DNA from 3 places in the Solibacillus sp. FSL K6-1523 genome. Region 1 is predicted to be linked to each of the others. Evidence: riboswitches for the same ligand, from Rfam matches in the RefSeq annotation. Region 1 holds a riboswitch; each other region holds the start of a gene.
The links. Region 1 has a riboswitch for thiamine pyrophosphate ahead of tenA (thiaminase II). Riboswitches for the same ligand answer to the same signal wherever they lie in the genome.
Positions count from the first base shown of each region.

Region 2: another riboswitch for thiamine pyrophosphate. It lies ahead of thiT (energy-coupled thiamine transporter ThiT); the one in region 1 lies ahead of tenA (thiaminase II).
Region 3: another riboswitch for thiamine pyrophosphate. It lies ahead of MHI10_RS10330 (ABC transporter substrate-binding protein); the one in region 1 lies ahead of tenA (thiaminase II).

Region 1 covers NZ_JBBOSU010000001.1:845,026-851,483, forward strand. Annotated here, with positions in the region: gene MHI10_RS03820 (VanW family protein) at 297-1,289, shown strand; gene MHI10_RS03825 (endonuclease Q family protein) at 1,321-2,445, opposite strand; TPP riboswitch at 2,656-2,756, shown strand; TPP riboswitch at 2,959-3,059, shown strand; gene tenA (thiaminase II) at 3,123-3,806, shown strand; gene thiM (hydroxyethylthiazole kinase) at 3,793-4,548, shown strand; gene thiD (bifunctional hydroxymethylpyrimidine kinase/phosphomethylpyrimidine kinase) at 4,545-5,369, shown strand; gene thiE (thiamine phosphate synthase) at 5,356-6,000, shown strand; gene aac(6') (aminoglycoside 6'-N-acetyltransferase) at 6,147-6,458, shown strand, end outside.
Region 2 covers NZ_JBBOSU010000001.1:3,833,540-3,839,997, reverse strand. Annotated here, with positions in the region: gene MHI10_RS18550 (SMC family ATPase) at 1-1,542, shown strand, start outside; gene MHI10_RS18540 (hypothetical protein) at 1,793-2,119, opposite strand; TPP riboswitch at 2,245-2,352, shown strand; gene thiT (energy-coupled thiamine transporter ThiT) at 2,439-3,050, shown strand; gene map (type I methionyl aminopeptidase) at 3,197-3,949, shown strand; gene MHI10_RS18525 (polyphosphate kinase 2 family protein) at 4,294-5,139, shown strand; gene MHI10_RS18520 (GNAT family N-acetyltransferase) at 5,221-5,775, shown strand; gene MHI10_RS18515 (ATP-binding cassette domain-containing protein) at 5,866-6,458, shown strand, end outside.
Region 3 covers NZ_JBBOSU010000001.1:2,171,339-2,177,796, forward strand. Annotated here, with positions in the region: gene MHI10_RS10315 (ABC transporter ATP-binding protein) at 121-846, opposite strand; gene MHI10_RS10320 (ABC transporter permease) at 821-1,606, opposite strand; gene MHI10_RS10325 (thiamine-binding protein) at 1,607-1,897, opposite strand; gene MHI10_RS10330 (ABC transporter substrate-binding protein) at 1,901-2,881, opposite strand; TPP riboswitch at 3,007-3,118, opposite strand; gene MHI10_RS10335 (DMT family transporter) at 3,288-4,160, opposite strand; partial or broken gene MHI10_RS10340 (putative iron-sulfur cluster-binding metallochaperone) at 4,516-4,974, opposite strand; gene MHI10_RS10345 (GNAT family N-acetyltransferase) at 5,114-5,710, opposite strand; gene MHI10_RS10350 (NUDIX hydrolase) at 5,761-6,279, opposite strand; gene MHI10_RS10355 (amino acid oxidase) at 6,389-6,458, opposite strand, start outside.

The sequences.
Region 1 (6,458 bases):
GGAATATTAATAATGAACACAGCAACATTCTCATTTCCCCCTTTAGAGTAGAAGCGTAAAACGCGGCTACTCTCTTTTTTTGCTTATACTTTACAAAATGAAGAGAACCATTAAATAAATTTCTATTTATCCCCATACAAAATGAAGTTATATAACTTTTTTATTAAAATCATTCATTAAGTCCATAATAATCATAAGTAAAAAACAGAGACGCACATGCGTATTTACATTTGCATACAATGCCAAAGTGATTGAAAATATCCATTATTAAAATATGATGGCTAGAGGTAAATTGAATGAAAAAAAACTTTATACCACTGATTATTCTGAGTTCTGTTGTGTTAGCAAGTTGTTTAGACTTTTCTGAGAAAGAGGAGCGGAAAGTTGAGGAAGTCCAGCAAGTAGCCCAATATGAAAATGCTGTCATAGAAGAAAAGGGTAATAACGAAACAGTGATTACACAGCCCGTTGAAATTAAATTAATTGATCCAAATACGACTACAGTAATTAAAACAATTGTGCCGACAGATCTCGGTTACGAAAAGGATTTCACAGCCTACGTAAAAGAAATCGAACAGATCGCAAAAGAATTAGCCAGAGGATCGGCAACTGTAGTAGGCTATGATCAGAAAATGGTGCTTGATAAACTAGGGGAAGATGGCAAGATTATTAAGGGGAGTCCTCTAGTTATATTAAAAGAAAGTGAATTAGTGGAAAAAATATTAGCTACATCTGATAAAAGTGCGACGGTTACATTGCCTTTGTATATAACGGAAAGCAATTATAGTGCTGCCAACATCGAAAGCCTGGACGATGTAGTCATTGCCTCGTATACAACTTATTTTAAAACTTCTAATGCTGGGAGAAATAAAAATATCGAGCTTTCAGCAAAGGCGATTCACAATCTCATTGTCGGTAGTGGTGATTTCTTTTCTTTTAATTTGAATGTTGGACCTAGAGATGTAGAAAATGGCTACCAACCAGCGCCTGAAATTATTAATAAAAAGCTTGTAATGGGGATTGGCGGAGGAATTTGCCAAACATCGTCCACGCTTTTTAACGCGGTTGATCAAGTGCATATTGCCACGTTAGAAAGACATCATCATTCATTAGATGTAGGCTATGTACCGAAAGAAAGAGATGCAACGGTCTCCTATGGCACACTAGATTATCGTTTTCAAAATATAAGTGGGGTGCCTTTTATTGTAAAAGCGATTTATAGAAAGGGCTCGCTCACTATAGAATTAAGAACATCAAAGGATTATGTGGAGATGCTGAAAAAGAATTAATCCATGTGAAAAAAGAAAAGGTTCAATTCAGTCATTCGAATTGAACCTTCCCATAAACGCCGCCACCACCGACTGCGAATTGTAGTTGACCCGTTCTCGCTAAATCAATTCTTTCGGCAATTTTTTGTGGGACAACGGTCGCTAATTGCTGAACGGTTGTGCGGTGTATAATATCCATCTCGGTACCAAATGCAGCAAGTAATTTTTGCATCACTTTTGGACCAATACCTGGAATGAAATCTAATGGTACTTGATGGATGTAGGGTGGCCTTTTTCGCTCTGTTATATGATTTTCAGAAGAAAGTTCCTGAATGCGCGTCGCCACACCTTTAATAATTTGTTTACTGCCACATTCAGGACATTGCTCAGTCTCTTCCTGCACATGACAACCACACTTGGCGCATACCGTTTGGTGATACTTTCCAAGAAGCGGATGTAACCCATAATTTGCGCCTACAGTTCGACCATCTATATTGTGTAGTGCTTTTTTCAGCTCTACAAAATTCGCATCCGCTAAAAGCAATGTTTGATATTCCCGCGCCATTTTGCCTAGAGAGTGAGCATCGGAGTTGGTAACAAATGTATACTGTTCAAGCTCCTGTATTTTGCTTACCATCTCGGTATCGGAGCTAAGGCCAAGTTCAATTGCATCAATCATCGTCGGATCAAATACTTCCGTTAAGCTCCGCAGCACACCTTTTCCATATAAGCTTTTAAAAGGTGTAAATACATGGGCTGGGATGAACAAGCCGCCGAGTTCAACGACTTTATGTTGCAATGTTTTCGCGTCACAATAAATACGCTGCGAGCTCAAATTTATATTCGTAACATGTTCACGCATCCAATTAGAAAAGTCCTTCATGAGCGTAATTGTCGGGAAAAAAGCGAGAACATGTATTGGTCCGTGGCAATTCATATCATAAATTTCAATTTCAGAACCTAAAATGAGTGTTGTATTTTCATATCGCAGTCCCCCTTCAGCGAGTGGTACAAGTGAACCTTCCGCCATTAAGTGCTCCATTTCTTCCAGTACCCCTGGTGAATGACAGTCAATAATCCCGATTAATTCAAGCCCCTTTTGCGAACTAGCTGTTTGTAAAATATTCGCTAAAGTTAATGTTTTACTACCCGTAATTTTTACTGCGCGTCCATTCATTGTGCGCCCAATGTGGATATGCAAATCTGCATAAAAGTTTTTTAACACGTTCTATTCTCTCCACCTTTCTAAATTAAGGATGTGTTATTAAATTTGAGTTATACGATGGAATAATTCCCTGTTTTTTTAGTGATCCTTCTGTTCCCTAAAAGACGGAATAAAAATACTATTGGCAATTCAATGGAAACAATGATAGCATAAAAGTAATTAAAATATTTGCGGGGGGACGCTCTATGCGTTGAGAAGGTTAAAACCTGACTCTTGGAACCTGTTCAGTTAACACTGGCGTAGGGAGCAAAGTACATAGCGATTCGTCTATTTCGCATTTTTTTGTACATGAGCTCTCCTTTATGGGGAGCTTTTTGTTTTTCCAAGTAAATATTTAACTTGATTCAGAAGGGTTTCAAACCCCAACTGAATCAAGTTAAGCCCCCGGCGGATGTCACAGATTTTTTTAGGGTGTTTTTCGAGCGAACTCGAAAAAATCTGGACGCAATTACGCCGAGGCGTAATTGATTTTAGCGGGGGGACGCTCTATGCGTTGAGAAGGTTAAAACCTGACCCTTAGAACCTGTTCAGTTAATACTGGCGTAGGGAGCAATGAGTAAGACGCTTCTTTGCTATACGCATATGGAAGCGTTTTTTTGTTCTTATGCCTACCACAAGGAGGAAGAATGATGACATTTTGTGATGAGGTAAGAAAAGAAACAGATTTATATTGGGAAGGGAGTTTTGAGCATCCATTTGTGAAAGGGCTTGTGGATGGGACGCTTCCAATTGAAAAATTCAAATATTATATGATGCAAGACGCGTATTATTTAAAGCATTACACAAAAGTACTAGCAATTGCGGCTTCAAAGGCGGAGCAGAGTGATGACATTGCATATTATTTAGATATGGCGCGCTTTATTCACGAAGGAGAGCTGGAGTTGCACCGGACAGTCTTTGCTGAACTAGCTGTATCTGAAGAGGAGTTAGAAGCATTTGAGCCTGCACCTGCTGCGTATAATTATGTGAGTCATATGTATAATGCTGCACATAATGGAGATGTTGCAGAGGCGTTTGCAGCGATGTTTCCATGTCCTTGGTTATATCAGGAAATTGGTGAGAAATATAAAGATGCCAAACCAGGTGTGAAGTTATATGAAGATTGGATTGCGATGTATAGCGCGGATGATTTTAAAGCGACAATTGACTTCCAAAAAGCGTTAATGGACCGCTATGTAAAAGAACAGCCTGAAAAAATAGCTATTTTTAAAGCACATTTTGTGAAAAGCTGTTATTACGAATGGAAATTTTGGGAAATGCCTTGGACGTTAGAAAATTGGGAAAATGAGGTCGCGCAATATGACTATGCATAAAATTCACCTGAAAAAACCGCTCGTTCACTGTATAACGAATTATGTGGTCGCCAATTTTACAGCGAATGGCTTGTTGGCAATTGGCGCTTCACCTGTCATGGCAGATGATAAGGATGAAGTGGCGGAAATGGTCGCAATGGCAGATACCCTGTTAATTAATATCGGGACTATCAATACATGGACGTTTGAAGCGATGTTGATTGCTGGGAAAAAGGCGAATGAGTTAAATATTCCGATTGTACTTGATCCAGTAGGGGGTGGAGCTACAGTATTCCGAAAAAAGATTGTTCAGCAATTGCTTGAGCAAATCCGTTTTGATGCAATCCGCTGTAATGTAGGTGAACTGGCAGCAATCGCGGGGGTTCAGTGGGAGTCAAAAGGTGTCGACAGTGGAGAAGGGACCATGGATACGGTTGCAGTTGCGATGCAAGTAGCAAAAAAGTGGAATACAACTGTTATTGCCACAGGAGAAACGGATGTTGTGACGGATGGTCATGTAGTAGAGCAAATTAATGGCGGCGATGCACGAATCACGCAAATTACAGGGTCTGGTTGTTTACTAAGTGCTATTTGTAGTGCGGCATTAAGTGTTGAAGGGGATCAAATAACAAATTTACAGCAAGTTTTACAGCAATATAAACAAATAGCGGCAGAGGCCAGTAGTGAAGCGCAGTATATGGGTTCGATACAAGTGAATGTTTTAAATGGCCTTGAAAAATCCGCATTGAGGGAGCAACTATGAATATTGTGATGACGATTGCAGGTTCCGATAGTAGTGGCGGAGCAGGTATACAAGCGGATTTGAAAACGTTTCAAGAGCTCGGTGTATACGGAACGACGGTTATTACGGCTTTAACTGCTCAAAACACATTAGGTGTGTCGAGTATTTTTCCAGCGACGCCTGATTTTATCCAAGCTCAAATGGAGGCTGTATTTGCAGATTTATCTGTAACTGCGCTAAAAACGGGGATGTTATTTTCCGCAGATATTATTGATTCGGTTGCAGAAGTTTTACAGCAAATGGACGTACAGCTCGTCGTTGATCCAGTGATGATTGCAAAGGGCGGTGCGAGTTTATTACAGCAGGAAGCGGTAGAAGCACTTAAGACGAAACTAATTCCGTTAGCAACTGTGTTGACACCTAATATTCCAGAGGCAGAAGTCCTTACAGGTAGGATGATTTCGACGCCAGCGGATATACAAGGGGCAGCCGAGGAAATTTTACAGCTCGGTGTGCAATGCGTAGTGATGAAAGGTGGTCATTTAGAAGGTGAGGATGCAGTAGATACGGTATTTCTCCAAGATGACTCAACCTTTTCATTGAGCAGTGAGCGAATTCAAACACGGCATACACATGGTACTGGTTGTACGTTTTCTGCGGCAGTAACTGCTTTTTTAGGGAAAGGCTATGCTGTGCGGGATGCAATTATAGAGGCGAAACGATTTATTCAGGCTGCCATTGAAAATTCATTAAATATAGGTAATGGAAACGGACCGACCAATCATTTTGCCTATAAGCAAGTATCAGCGAAAAGTGAGGTACAGCTTGTTGAAACGACATGAATTAGATGTGTATTTTATTATGGGGACAATCAATTGCACTGGAGACCCTCTTGTTATTTTAGAGAAAGCATTACAAGCAGGCATTACAATGTTTCAGCTACGCGAAAAAGGTGAAGGCGCATTAACGGGACTAGCGCTCGAACAATTCGCCAAAAGCTGCCAAAAATTATGTCGACAATATAATGTGCCATTTATCGTTAATGACCATGTCGAATTGGCGCTGGAAATGAATGCGGATGGCGTCCATATAGGGCAGGATGATACGGACTTAGCGCAAATTCGGACATTATTCCCTGGGAAATGTATCGGTGTATCTGTTCATTCAATGGAAGAAATGGATGCTGCCGTAACGGGTGGTGCCGATTATGTTGGCATAGGACCGATTTTCGAAACGACTTCTAAGCTAGATGCGAAAAATGCGGCAGGTGTTACGTTTTTAACGCAAGCAAGAGAGGCATATCCATCATATCCAATTGTAGCAATTGGTGGGATTACGACGGGGGATGCTCCCGAAGTTCGCGCGGCAGGAGCTGATGGAGTAGCTGTGATTTCGGTTATTTGTCAAAGCACCAACATAATGGCGACGGTGAAAGCATTGAAGAATCATTCGATAAGTTTAAATTTGAATTAATAGTTATATTTTGAATGCATAAGTTTAAGAAGCGTTTTCGTCATGTATGATGAAAACGCTTCTTATTTTTTTAGCGTATTAATTAGGTCACAGTAAATTGTAAGCGATATAATTAAGCGAATGTATTAGTAGGTAGGAGGAATAGAATGTTAAAAAAAGCTACTTTAGAAGATATTACAACCGTTGCAGAACTTGCGGTTGCGTTATGGCCAGATAATGATATGGCGGAATTGGCTGAAGAAATGAAAACAATCATTATGCAGTCAGATGCAATGATTATGTTAGCCTATAACGAACGAAAAGCGATTGGTTTTGCGCAATGTCAAATCCGCAATGATTACGTGGAAGGTACAAGTACAAGCCCAGTTGGTTATTTAGAAGGTGTTTATGTAAAAGATGCATTCCGCAAACAAGGGCTAGCAAGAAAATTAATCGTTGCTTGTGAGCAATGGGCAAAA
Region 2 (6,458 bases), 3.0 Mb from region 1:
TCTACATTAATAGCCGGAGAAGCTTGCCCAGTATGTGGTAGTTTTGAACATCCAACTGTGCATAATCAAGAAACAGCGGTGGTTGAAGAACATGTTGTGGATGACTTGCGAAAAAATGCAGAACATATGCTGCAACAATATTATCAGGTGAAATCGAAGCTCGATATTGAGTTAAGAAATTTACAATTAAAGCAGAAGCAGCTTGACGAACAACAAGTAACGATCGATGCGCTATTACAATATGAACAAACGACAAACGAGTTGGCACAAGCATTGCAAAAAATGAAGCAGCAACAGGCACAATTAGTAACAGAAAAACAAACGCAAGAAGTGCTTGCTAAACAGCTAGAGGCATTGCAAACTCGTATAGATAAAGGGCGTACTTATGTAACGAATGTAAATACGCAATTAGCTCTGGAACAAGGAAAACTAGAGCAAAGTGAAAAGTCGATGCTGCCACAATTTACAACGGTGCAACAAGTGAATGCAGCATTACAGGCGGAGCAATTGAAGCATGAAACTTTAAAAAGGGAAATTGACCAAGCTACCCAACATCTACAACAAGCACAATTAAAAGAAAAAACATGTGCAGCAAATTTTGAACATGCTAAGGGGCGGGAAATTGACCAGCTTCAAGAGGAATCAAAGGCGAAATCAGAATATTTATTAGCGCTAGAAAATGCCGAGTTTGCAGACGAGACAAGCTATAAAAATTCGATTTTAACGATGGAAGTCCAGCAACAAATACGTCAAAAAATTGAAGAGTTCCGACAAAAGATGCATACAATTGCCGTTCAAATCGCGGAAGATTCTGCTCAATTAGCAGGGAAAGAACCTGTTGATTTAACGGCATGGGCGCAGAAAATTAATGAATTGAATGAACAATTTGAGAAGCTATATGCAGACTTTAAACAGGCTGAATCATATGTAGAGCAATGCCGAACAACGAAAATTCGACTGCAAAAAGTAGCAACTGAAATTGAGCAATATAAAGAAAAGTTAATTCAAGTAGAGCAAATTTATGATGTCATACGTGGCCAAAATGAAGCGAAAATTTCATTTGAACGCTTTGCACAAATTGGTTATTTAGAAAAAGTGACACATGCAGCGAATGAGCGATTGCGTGTGTTATCGAATGGTCAATATTTCTTAAAGTCAACGGGACGTAAGGAAGGAAATGCGCAAAGTGGACTAAGCATTGATGTATTTGACAGTAATACAGGGCAAACGCGCGATGTTAAAACACTTTCTGGCGGGGAAAAATTCAATGCTTCACTTGCCCTTGCATTAGGAATGGCGGATGTTATTCAAAGTGTGCAAGGAAGCGTCCACATTGATACGATGTTTATTGATGAAGGCTTCGGAACATTAGATGAGGAATCACTCCGAAAAGCGATTGATATTTTAATCGATTTGCAACAAACAGGGCGATTAATTGGTGTCATTTCACATGTTGCCGAATTAAAAGCAGCAATGCCAGCCATATTACAAGTGCAAAAGCTAAAAGAAGGGCATAGTAAAACGGAGATTATTATAAAATAAGAACACAGAAAAACCATTTTGACGGCGTGCAAAATGGTTTTTTATGCATATATAAATGGTATCCAGCAATTATGTTCACATTTTTAGATGCTTTGACTTTGATCGATTATCAATTAATTTTCTGACGATTGGATATACAATAGGTGCATATTTAATGGCGGTTTTTATTATTTTTTTTAGCTTCATAATGGAGCACTCCTTTAGCTTCTTTTATTGGATTTTATAATTAGTATGTCCAATTTAAAAAACATTAACGCAATACTTTAATGGCTTGCACTAAGTTCCAAATGGCAATGGAAATGAATAGAAGAAGGTACAAAATAAAAATAATTGCGGAAAGTAAAAAAGTATTTCCATTAAAAGAGGTTGTATATAATGCGAAAAATGATGCTGAAACAAATAATAGTAAAAATATAATACCTAAAACGAACGGGACTGAATGTGAAATAAAAGCGCGTTTGGCATGAGAGCGAACAACTTGTTCCTTACTCACCAAAAATATAAATAACGGGACAATGAATGGCGCAAAAAAGATACTTAAATAGCCAATTGCACTCAAACCTTTTGAATTATCCAAAAAGGTCAACTCCTTTACTTTTATATTCGAAAATGTACTAAGTTATCGAGCCGTAACAAAAAAATATAGTATTGATAATTTTACTACAACTGGATATAATTGAGTAGTCTGAACAATTAAAAAGATGTAACCACAAGGGGTGCCAAATTTGTTGGCTGAGATTGTGCACGTAATGCACGGACTCTTTGAACCTGTAAGTTAACACTTGCGTAGGGATGTGGATAGAAACCGACTAATAAACGATAGTCAGGCTCTGTCCTGCTATCGTTTTTTTCTATTCCTTCTCACTTTTTACATCGAAAAAAGGAGGAGATTTATTTTGGACAAAAAGAAATTATTAATGATGGTGGAAATTGCAATTTTTGCTGCCATCGGGCTAGTGTTAGACCAGTTTTCGTTTAGCTTGTGGGCACAAGGTGGATCCATTAGCTTTGTCATGCTACCTATCGTATTAATGGCGATTCGTTGGGGCATAGTAGCAGGTTTGGCAACAGGGTTAATTATTGGGATTTTACAAATGGCATTCGGTGCCTTTATTGCACATTGGGTACAGGCACTACTTGATTACGGTATTGCTTTTACAGTGGTGGGGTTAGCTGCTATTGTACGCAAACCATTACTTGAAGCATCACAAGCATTAAACAAAGCGAAAATGACGACTTATATTGTCATCGGAATTTTCATCGGTGGATTTTTACGATTCAGCGCACACCTAATAGCAGGTGTTGTATTCTTTAAGGAATATGCAGGTGATGAAAATGTATGGAAATATTCAATCATTTATAACACTTCGTATATGCTACCAGCAACGATTTTAACAGCTATAGTAGCGGTATTATTATTCACTACTGCGCCAAGATTATTAAAAACGTTTGACTCAATTAAAGGGAAATCCCCAGCTTCAATTAATGAAAGTTCAACATCCAGCTGACGGTACAATCGATAAAATAAATAACTAAAAATGGAGGAGTGTCTCGAATTGGGGACACTCTTTTTATTGGTAGGTAGGAATTTTCGCCATGTTGCAATATATGTTATAGTGTAGGGTAGACATTATTAGAAGGAAGGAAGTTTAACATGATTGTTACAACTCAAGAAGAAATCCAAGCGTTTAAAAAGATTGGTCGCATATGCGCGGAGATTCGTGAGGCGATGAAGCTTGCGACAGTTCCGGGTGTTACTACGAAAGAATTGGATGAAATTGCAGGGCGCATGTTTGCGGAAGCAGGAGCCATTTCAGGACCAAAAGGGGAATATGATTTCCCAGGATACACTTGTATTAGTGTTAATCATGAGGTAGCACATGGTATTCCAGGTTCAAAGAAAATCCAAGAAGGTGACATCGTTAATATTGACGTTTCAGGATCTTTAGACGGCTATTTTGCAGATACAGGGATTTCTTTCGTAGTTGGTGAAGGCTATGAAGATAAAGAGAAATTATGTGCAGTAGCAAAATCAGCGCTTGAGCGTGCGTTTACAAAAGTAAAAGCTGGTTCAAAATTAAACCAAATTGGTAAAGCAGTAGAACGCGAAGCACGCGATCACGGTTTAACGGTTATTATGAACTTAACAGGCCACGGCTTAGGTAAATCTTTACATGAAGCACCTGACCATATTTTAAATTATTACGACGCATGGGATACGACAATTATGAAAGAGGGAATGGTCCTTGCAGTAGAGCCATTCATCTCGGCAAAAGCAGAGCATATTGTGGAATCAGGTGACGGCTGGACATTCGTAACACCAGATAAATCATTAGTTGCCCAAATTGAGCATTCCATTATTGTTACAAAAGATAAACCAATTATTTTAACAATGTTAGAAGACTAATAAAAATCGTAACGGCATTTTTTAGCCGTTACGATTTTTTTGTAATTTATTATTTTATATGGACTTTTGATTGGGAATTGCACATTGAAAATACTAATAATTGAAAAGCTAAAAGCATAAATTGGTAAGAAGCATACTTAAATAAAAACTAGTGGAATTAGAAGGTGAAAAGACCGGTATTCAAATAAAATAATGTATGTCCAATTTGTATTTATATTAAAAAGTAAAACCATCCTTCCGTTTACAAAGAAATATGTGTAAAAAAGCACAAACGAACGAAAATTACCAAATTCAGATAATTTCAAGTAAACTAATAGTAGTTGAACAAGGGGAGGATGAAAAAGATGAAGCAATTAAAGGATTTGGATTTATCATTAGAATTAGATAAGAAAATGTACAAGAAAAAGTTGAAAGTTCTACAATATGAAATGCTAAATGCGCAACAGTTTTTATTTAATAATAAAATCGGATTAATTTTAGCTTTTGAAGGGATGGATGCAGCTGGTAAGGGTGGCGCGATTAAACGTTTAACAGAGCGTATCGACCCACGAGGCCTAGTTGTACACCCTATTTCAGCCCCACAACCACACGAGCTTCGTTACCATTATATGCACCGTTTTTGGCGTAAGTTGCCACAGCATGGTCAAATCGCGATATTTGACCGTTCTTGGTATGGTCGTGTACTCGTTGAACGAATTGAAAAATTTGCGACTGAAGATGAATGGAAACGCGCTTACGAAGAAATAAATAATTTTGAAGCACAATTAACAGATGGTGATTATATCATGATGAAATTCTGGATTCACATTGATTCAGAGGAGCAATTAAAGCGCTTCAATGATCGTGCAGAAGATCCGTATAAATCATGGAAATTAACGGATGAAGATTGGCGCAATCGTGAAAAATTTGATTTGTATAGTGAAGCAGCAGATGAAATGTTTGCAAAAACGGATACAGAAGATGCACCGTGGCATTTAATTTCAGGAAATAATAAATTCCATGCGCGTGTTCAAGTATTAAAAGAGATTATTGAACATATTGAAAAAGAAGCTACGCGCAGAGGCTTGCAGATGACAAATGTTTTTGAAACACAACAAGCGGCTGAGGAAGAAGTTGTTGCAACTATTGAATTACCAGTAAATACAAAGGAACGAAAGAAAAGTAAAAAAAGAAAACAAGTTAAAAAGTAATAATGTCCTTTATATTGGTGAATACGTAGGTGAATTGTGATGAAAAGTTTATTTAATTTATTTCAAAAGAAAGGTGATCCAATGGTACGACTTGTTGGACAGCAGTGTTTGTTGCGTACCTTTATTGAATCCGATGCAAAGGCACTCGCTAAGTTGCTTTCAGATAATAAGTTTTTTTGGTCAGTCCATGAGCCACTACATCGGGATGAATATTATACAGAGGTAACACAGTATAATAAAATTTTAGAAAGTATCCAACTTTTGCAAGCAAATAGAGAATTTTCATTTGGAATATATGATCTACAATCACAGCAGCTTATCGGTCATATTTCGCTGTATGCTATTAAACGTTTACCGTATTCAAGTGGCTTTATTGGTTATTCAATAGATAAAAATTTTATAGGTAGAGGGATTGCAACAGAGGCGGTCAATATTTTGTTAAGGTTTGCTTTTCAAACAATTAATTTACATCGTGTGGAGGCATATGTTTCTCCGCAAAACTTAGCATCTGTTCGTGTATTGGAAAAAGCAGGCTTTGAACAGGAAGGGTTACTAAGGGATTTATTATTTATTAATGGAAAATGGGAAGACCACTATATGTATGCATTGCTCCAACAGGATTTCAAAAAAAAGTAAAATAATGCAACCTTTCTTAATCTGGAACGTAGATTAGGAAGGGTTATTTTACTTCCTTAAAATTACTAATTATTAGAAGGGTGGCTTTATATAATGAAACCAATCGTACAAGTGAAAAATTTATCAAAGACGATTAAAAATAAGCGCATTATTAAAGATTTGAGTATCGATTTTTTTCCAGGTCAAATTACAGGATTTCTAGGACCGAATGGCGCGGGAAAAACGACGACAATTCGAATGATGACAGGACTTATGCATCCTACTGCTGGGGAAGTTATCATTGATGGTAAGTCATTAGCCAAAAATTATGAGTCTGCAATAAATCAGGTTGGCGTAATTGTCGAAAATCCAGAAATGTATAAATTTATGAGCGGCTATAAAAACCTCCAACATTTTGCACGCATGCATGAAGGCGTGACAAAAGGGCGAATTGATGAGGTCATTCGTCAAGTAGGGTTAGAAAAAAGGATTAATGAAAAAGTAAGCACGTACTCGTTAGGAATGCGCCAACGTTTAGGATTAGCACAGGCCCTTTTACATCGACCAAAATTTTTAATTTTAGATGAACCGACAAATGGTTTAGACCCAGCAGGTATTCGTGAGTTTCGAATGCATTTACGCCATATCGCACAAACAGAAGGGGTTTCGATCGTTGTTTCGAGTCACCTACTGTCTGAAATAGA
Region 3 (6,458 bases), 1.3 Mb from region 1:
AAAATAAAAAGTCAATTCCTTTTAGAAAGTTAGTATTTGATGCACATTAGCTTAACATCATCTTATAACCAAAACAAAAGCCCAATCCATTTAAAAAATGAATCGGGCTTCCTAATATTCTTACTCCATCAATAAATTCAACAACTGTGTCCGTGCTTGGAAAAATTCCTCAGTTTCTAACAGTTCTTTCGTGCGTTTTTTTGGAAACGGAACTTGGATTTCTGCTTTAATCTTCGCCGGACGATCCGAAAGCACATAAATGCGGTTTGCCAGGAACAGTGCTTCATCAATTTGATGTGTAATAAATAAAATCGACTTTTGGCGATTTTCCCACATTTCTAATAGCCAAACATGCATTTTATGACGCGTAATTTCATCCAATGCTGAAAACGGTTCGTCTAGACAGAGCAAGCTTTGTGGACTTAGTAAAGCACGTAAAAAAGAAATGCGCTGCTTCATGCCCCCTGAAATTTCGTGTGGGTAGGCATGGAGGTAATCCCCTAATCCAATCCGCTCAATCCATTCCGTTGCCTCTTCTTTATTAACCGTTCCTGATAATTCTTGGGCAAGCAATACATTTTGTAACACCGTGCGCCAAGGTAGTAAGCAGTGATGCTGTGGCATATAGCTAATATGTCCGCTTTCCCCATTAATTAACGTGTCGTCAATGAAAATTTGACCGGATGATGGTGGCAATATTCCACCAACACATTGCAATAATGTACTTTTCCCACTACCAGAAGGACCGAGCAATGCAACAATTTCCCCGTCTTGCACATGTAAATCAATACCTTGTAAAACGTCTTGCTGCTGAAATTGCTTATGAAGTGCTTGAATGGTTAGCATGTTGCGGTCCCTCCTTTTTATAGTTATGTACAACGCGTTCTTCAATAAGGCGAATAATTCCGAAAATGCATAAACTTAAAATGACAATAAGGGTAATCGCAACAAACACGCGATCCGTGCGAAAGGCCGATTGTGCAAGTGTCATGTACACCCCAATTCCCTGTTTCGCGCCTAGCCATTCCGTAATGACTGCACCCATCACACTATAAGTAGCGGCAATTTTTAACCCTGAAAATAATGCAGGCATCGCGAACGGCAGCTCAAGCTTCCAAAATTGCTGCCATTTTGTCGCACCAGCCATTTGGAAATATTGTCGTAGTTCGGGTGTCGTTTGACGTAACCCATCCAACAGAGCAATGGCAATTGGGAAGAAACAGACTAACCCAATAATGACGACTTTTGGCATCAATCCAAAACCAAACCAAATGATTAATAGCGGCGCAAGTACAAGCGTCGGGATATTTTGTGAAATAAGGATTAATGGATAGCCAATCTTATGGACAATCGGCAGTAGATGTAATAAAATCCCCACAATAAAACCGAGTACACTACCAGCAATTAATCCGATAAATGTTAGCTTAACCGTTGCCATAACATGTGGTAACAGTTCACCCGACGTTTGGAAGAGCTCTATTATTACGATGGATGGTGCTGGGAAAAGCCATGTTGGTAAATCAAGTAATCGCACTGCAATTTCTACGATGAGTAGTAAGCTAATTAAAAAGCCTACTGTAACACTATATTTTTTCAAAAAGTCCATTTAATCGTATTTCCCTGTTAATGTTTCAATCGCTGCGCCTTGTGGGTTATAAAATATTTTCACTTGAGAAATGACGCTGATTGCACCCATTTCCACCATTTTTTCATTCATCTTTTCGATTAGTTGTAGAAGTTGCGTTAGCTCACCTTCCATTGTAGTTTCCAGTGGACCTACTCTGTAAACAATGCCTGATGCATCAATCATCGCAATTGCTGCATCGACATATGGAATGACATCCTCATAACGCTCTGTTTTCGGGATAATTTGAATACTTACTAAACTGTTCGCCATTTTTTATTCCTCCGATAAAAATTGATTTGTAAATGCTTTTTCAGCATCAAGTTCTTTTTCAATTAATTGATTTTCGAACATCCAATTCGCGTAGTTTTCCCAAACTTCCAATGATTGAATGCCCCACTGTTTTGCATCTGCTTGGTATTGATCTGCTAACCAAATTGCACTGTTCACAACTAAATCTTCATCTAATTCTGGCACTGCTTTTAATAGCATACTTGCCGCTTCTTCCGGTTCGTTAATCGCTAGTTCATAGCCTTTAGTTACCGCTTGCATAAAGGCGCGAACCGTTTCGTCTTCCTTGGCAATGTATTTTTCATTCGCAATAATGACCGGTGTATAATAATCCAATTCTTTCGCATAATCCGTTAAATAAAGCATATCAATAGCTTGCCCACGTAACTCGGCTTCAATGCCTGTCCAGCCGTAGTACATCCATGCAAAATCAATGTTTTGTTTCATCATATTGAAAAAGTCTGCATTACCTGCATTAATAATGTCTACTTTATTGACATCTCCATCTGCCATTTCCATAACCGTTTTAATAATGGCCTGTTCAATTGGTGAACCCCATCCACCGTATGTTTTTCCTTCAAAATCTTTTGGCGTTTCAATGCCTGTTTCCTTTAGTGATGCAAAGCCTGATGTATTGTGCTGAATAATCGCTGCAATGGAAACGAGTGGGACACCTTGTAAACGTGCCTGTGTAACAGATTCTTGTGCACTAATGCCAAACTGTGCTTTGCCTGTTGCAACAAGCTGATCTGCACCAGCATCACCTGGTTGAATAATTTCAACATCTAGCCCTGCTTCCTCAAAATAGCCTTTTTCCTGCGCGACGTATAAGCCCGTATGATTCGTATTTGGTGTCCAATCAAGCACTACTTGAACTTTCGTTAAATCTGAATCTCCCGTTTTCGCATTTTGCTGACAGCCGACTAAAAGCAATGTCATGCCAATAATACTTAACCATTTCCACATGTAAATTCCTCCTTTTATTTGTATCAGAATGAAAATTACCATAGAAAAATGTAAAAAACGCCCGGTACAATATGCACCGAGCGTTAAACAAGCAACAGATAGTTATACGAAATCAATGACATAACAATCTACATGACAATGTTTCCTCCGCCGGTATTAACCAGTTCAGGTTCAAAGGGTAAGCCTCTCCATGGAACACTTTCTCAGCTAGCAACACTAGCACCCCTACATTTTTAGTCTATGAACTTTTCAATGCCTATCGTAACGATAACGACTGCATTGGTCAAGCTTAATTTATCTAGTTTTCCGATTTTTCACTTTAAAATCTTGTCATCTATACGCGAATAAAGTACGAATACTAGATAATTTTATGCGAAATGGCACGTATTTCATCTTTTTCAATTCATTAGACATATACTTTTTTTCTTCTAAAGGTTGGCTTGACCTCAGCGAATATAATGGCAACAAAAATTAACACACAACCAATCCACATGCGACCCGTTAAAATCTCGCTTAATAACCATACCGAAAACATCGTACCGAATAAAGCTTCCGTTGATAGAATAATTGCAGACTTTGTTGGATTGGCATATTGCATTCCAATATTTTGGCACACATACGCAACCGCTGTACAGAAAACCGCTAAGTAAAGAATGATGTAAATTCCTTCCGTAGAATATGTAGTTGGCACCTCACCAAGTGCAAGTAATGAAATCATACTTAAAATCGTTGCCGTATAAAACTGAACGATTGTTAAAGCAAGTGCATCCTCTGTTTTAACGAAAACATTCGTATAGAAAATATCAAAAGCAAAACCAACTGCACATAAAATAGACAGGAAATCGCCAAAGTTAATTGTGAGCGAGTCTTGTAGCGATAAAAAGCCAATTCCGACGATTGCCATGCCAGCAGCGATAAATTCGAAACGATCAATACGGCGTTTATAAATGACATACGCAATAATCGGCACAATAATGACATTTAATGCGGTTAAAAAAGCATTTTTCGATGGTGTCGTGTACTCCAGCCCCATCGTTTGCAATGTAAATGCGCCAAATAAGATCGCACCAAGTACAGCACCTTTCCAAAGAACACTTTTCGTAATTAATTTCAACTTTTTATAAAAAATAATACTTAAAATAATGGACGCTAATAAAAAGCGACCCGCCATTAGTTGAAAGACGGTCCAATATTCTAAGCCGACTGCCATCCCAATGAAACCGCTCCCCCACATGACGGCCGTTATGAGCATCAAAATTTCGCCTTTATACTTCTGCATAAATATTCCTTCTCTCTTTCTATATCAATTACGCCTCGGCGTAATTGCGTCCAGATTTTTTTCGGGCTTGCTCGAAAAACTCATCCAAAAAATCTGTGACATCCGCCGGGGCTTAACTTAATTTATCCAGGGGTTTGAACCCCGGATAAATTAAGTTAAACGAATAGTATAACAATAATCAATATTTGATTAAAATGGAAGGGAATTTTACTAAAATCGAAAATGTGGACGAAATTCAATGGAAATTGTTGTTGGTGTGAGGGTTGGACAATTACAAAGGGGCGCATTTATTAGTTGATTTCTCCAAACTATTTTTCCGCAATTTTATATAGTTTGGAGAAAGTAGAAGCTAATCCTAAAGCGTTTTTACATAGTTTGTCACATTCCCCAAACAGCAACTACCTTGAGGATTGTTTATCTCACAACCACATCGGTCAGCTTTCATATTTTCACGAATTTGTTCTAACGGATTAGGGGTATGCCCTTCATCAACATATTGGTTAATTTTTTCCTTTGTCCAACCGAAGCAATAGCAAACAGGCGTATCAAAGGAATCACTTTTTTGATGAACAGGAACCTTAATTTCAGATGTGACATACGTTTTTTTATTTGAATCAAAATAAACGACATCACAATCTTTTGATGCACAAAAATAATGAAGTAAATTTGCATCCAATGTACTTAAAATCGCTGGTTTTAGCATTGATTTTAATGTAATGATGTTTAATTTTTTACCTTTTAAATTACAAGACGGACACAATTCAGAACGATTATTTTCAGAAGTTTGTTCCTATGTATTACAACAATTAGACATATGCTACACCTTCCTAAAATGAATTATGTAATCTACAAAGTATAACATGCTTATTAACCCTATAAACTATTGTTGCACTAAAGCCATTCGTTAGCTGAAGTGCAACATTAATAACAATTGGTCCCCTTTATTTTAAAACTTAAACATCTCTTTCAATAAAACGAACAGCATATTTATCCCAATATTCTTTATAAACGCGATCATCTTGTCCGTCGAAGTTTAATTGATACATGCGGAATGTCACTAAAATATCTTTAGGTTGCCATTGTTCTTCAAAGGAATATTTATAGCTCATGCCAATTTTCTTCATTACTTCACCGCTGCGAGGATTTTTAATATCATGGGTAGCAGTGATATAGAGGAAACCATCTTTTTTGACTTGTTCAACAATGGCCTTACTTGCCTCTGTAACAATCCCTTTATGCCAAAATTCTTTTCTCAACCCATACCCTAAATCGTGGTTTTCCCCGGTATCGACTTTTATATAACCGATTGGGGTATTATCTGTTTTTAAACAAATCGCATATTGATATCCTCTTTCCTGCTTATAAGCCTCGGAATATTTCTCTTTAAAAAATTCCTTAGTTTCTTCCAATGAATTCAAAGGTAACCACGGCAAATAAGTATTCACTTCTTCATCACTATAAATTGCAAATAAGGCTTCAATGTCATTCTCAGTGAACCTTCTTAATATTAAACGCTCTGTTTCTATGGTTGGTGTATTATAATTTTTCATGTTCGACTTCCTCCAAATGATTTATATTTATAAGGATTGAGATATTCCATTTAAACTCGTATTGATCCATAACTTTGTCGACTTTCAAATAAAAAGGCAATAATGCTCTCATAATAGGGGATGAATTCTTTTTGCTCCATTAATTTAAAAATCTCTTCTTTTGATGCCCATTTTACCGCCTGGACTTCCTCATATTGTAATGTCAGTTCATCCAAGTCTACCTCTTGTTCAATCAAATAATAATCATCAAAGCCGCGCCCAAAATTAATCGTGCATTGTGGTCGCATGTTTTCAAAGCTATAATCAATGCCTAATTCCTCGAATAATTCTCTCGACGCAGCTTGTTGACTTGTATCCCCTGCAGTAGCACTTCCTCCACAAGTAATATCCCAAAGGTTCGACCATCCTTGTTTGAAAGGCTGACGTTGTTGAATGAGCATCTCTCCTTTTGAATTAAATATACAAACGTGGACGACTAAATGAAATTCTCCTGGTGGCAAAGGTTCTCCACGGGTGATTTGTTTGTCGATTTTTATACGATGCTTATTATATAAATCCCAAGTTTCCATTGAAAAGCTCCCCCTTATTTACGAATTGCTTGTCGTACTGAATGCCCCCTTAGTTGAAGGAATTAAATTCTTGAATTAGATCTTCATTAAAAACTTCTTTCTACCACACTTACAACATTTCAACTCTTTGAAAAATCTCTTTATAAAGTAAATCAAACTCTTTTTCATTTTTTAAATAG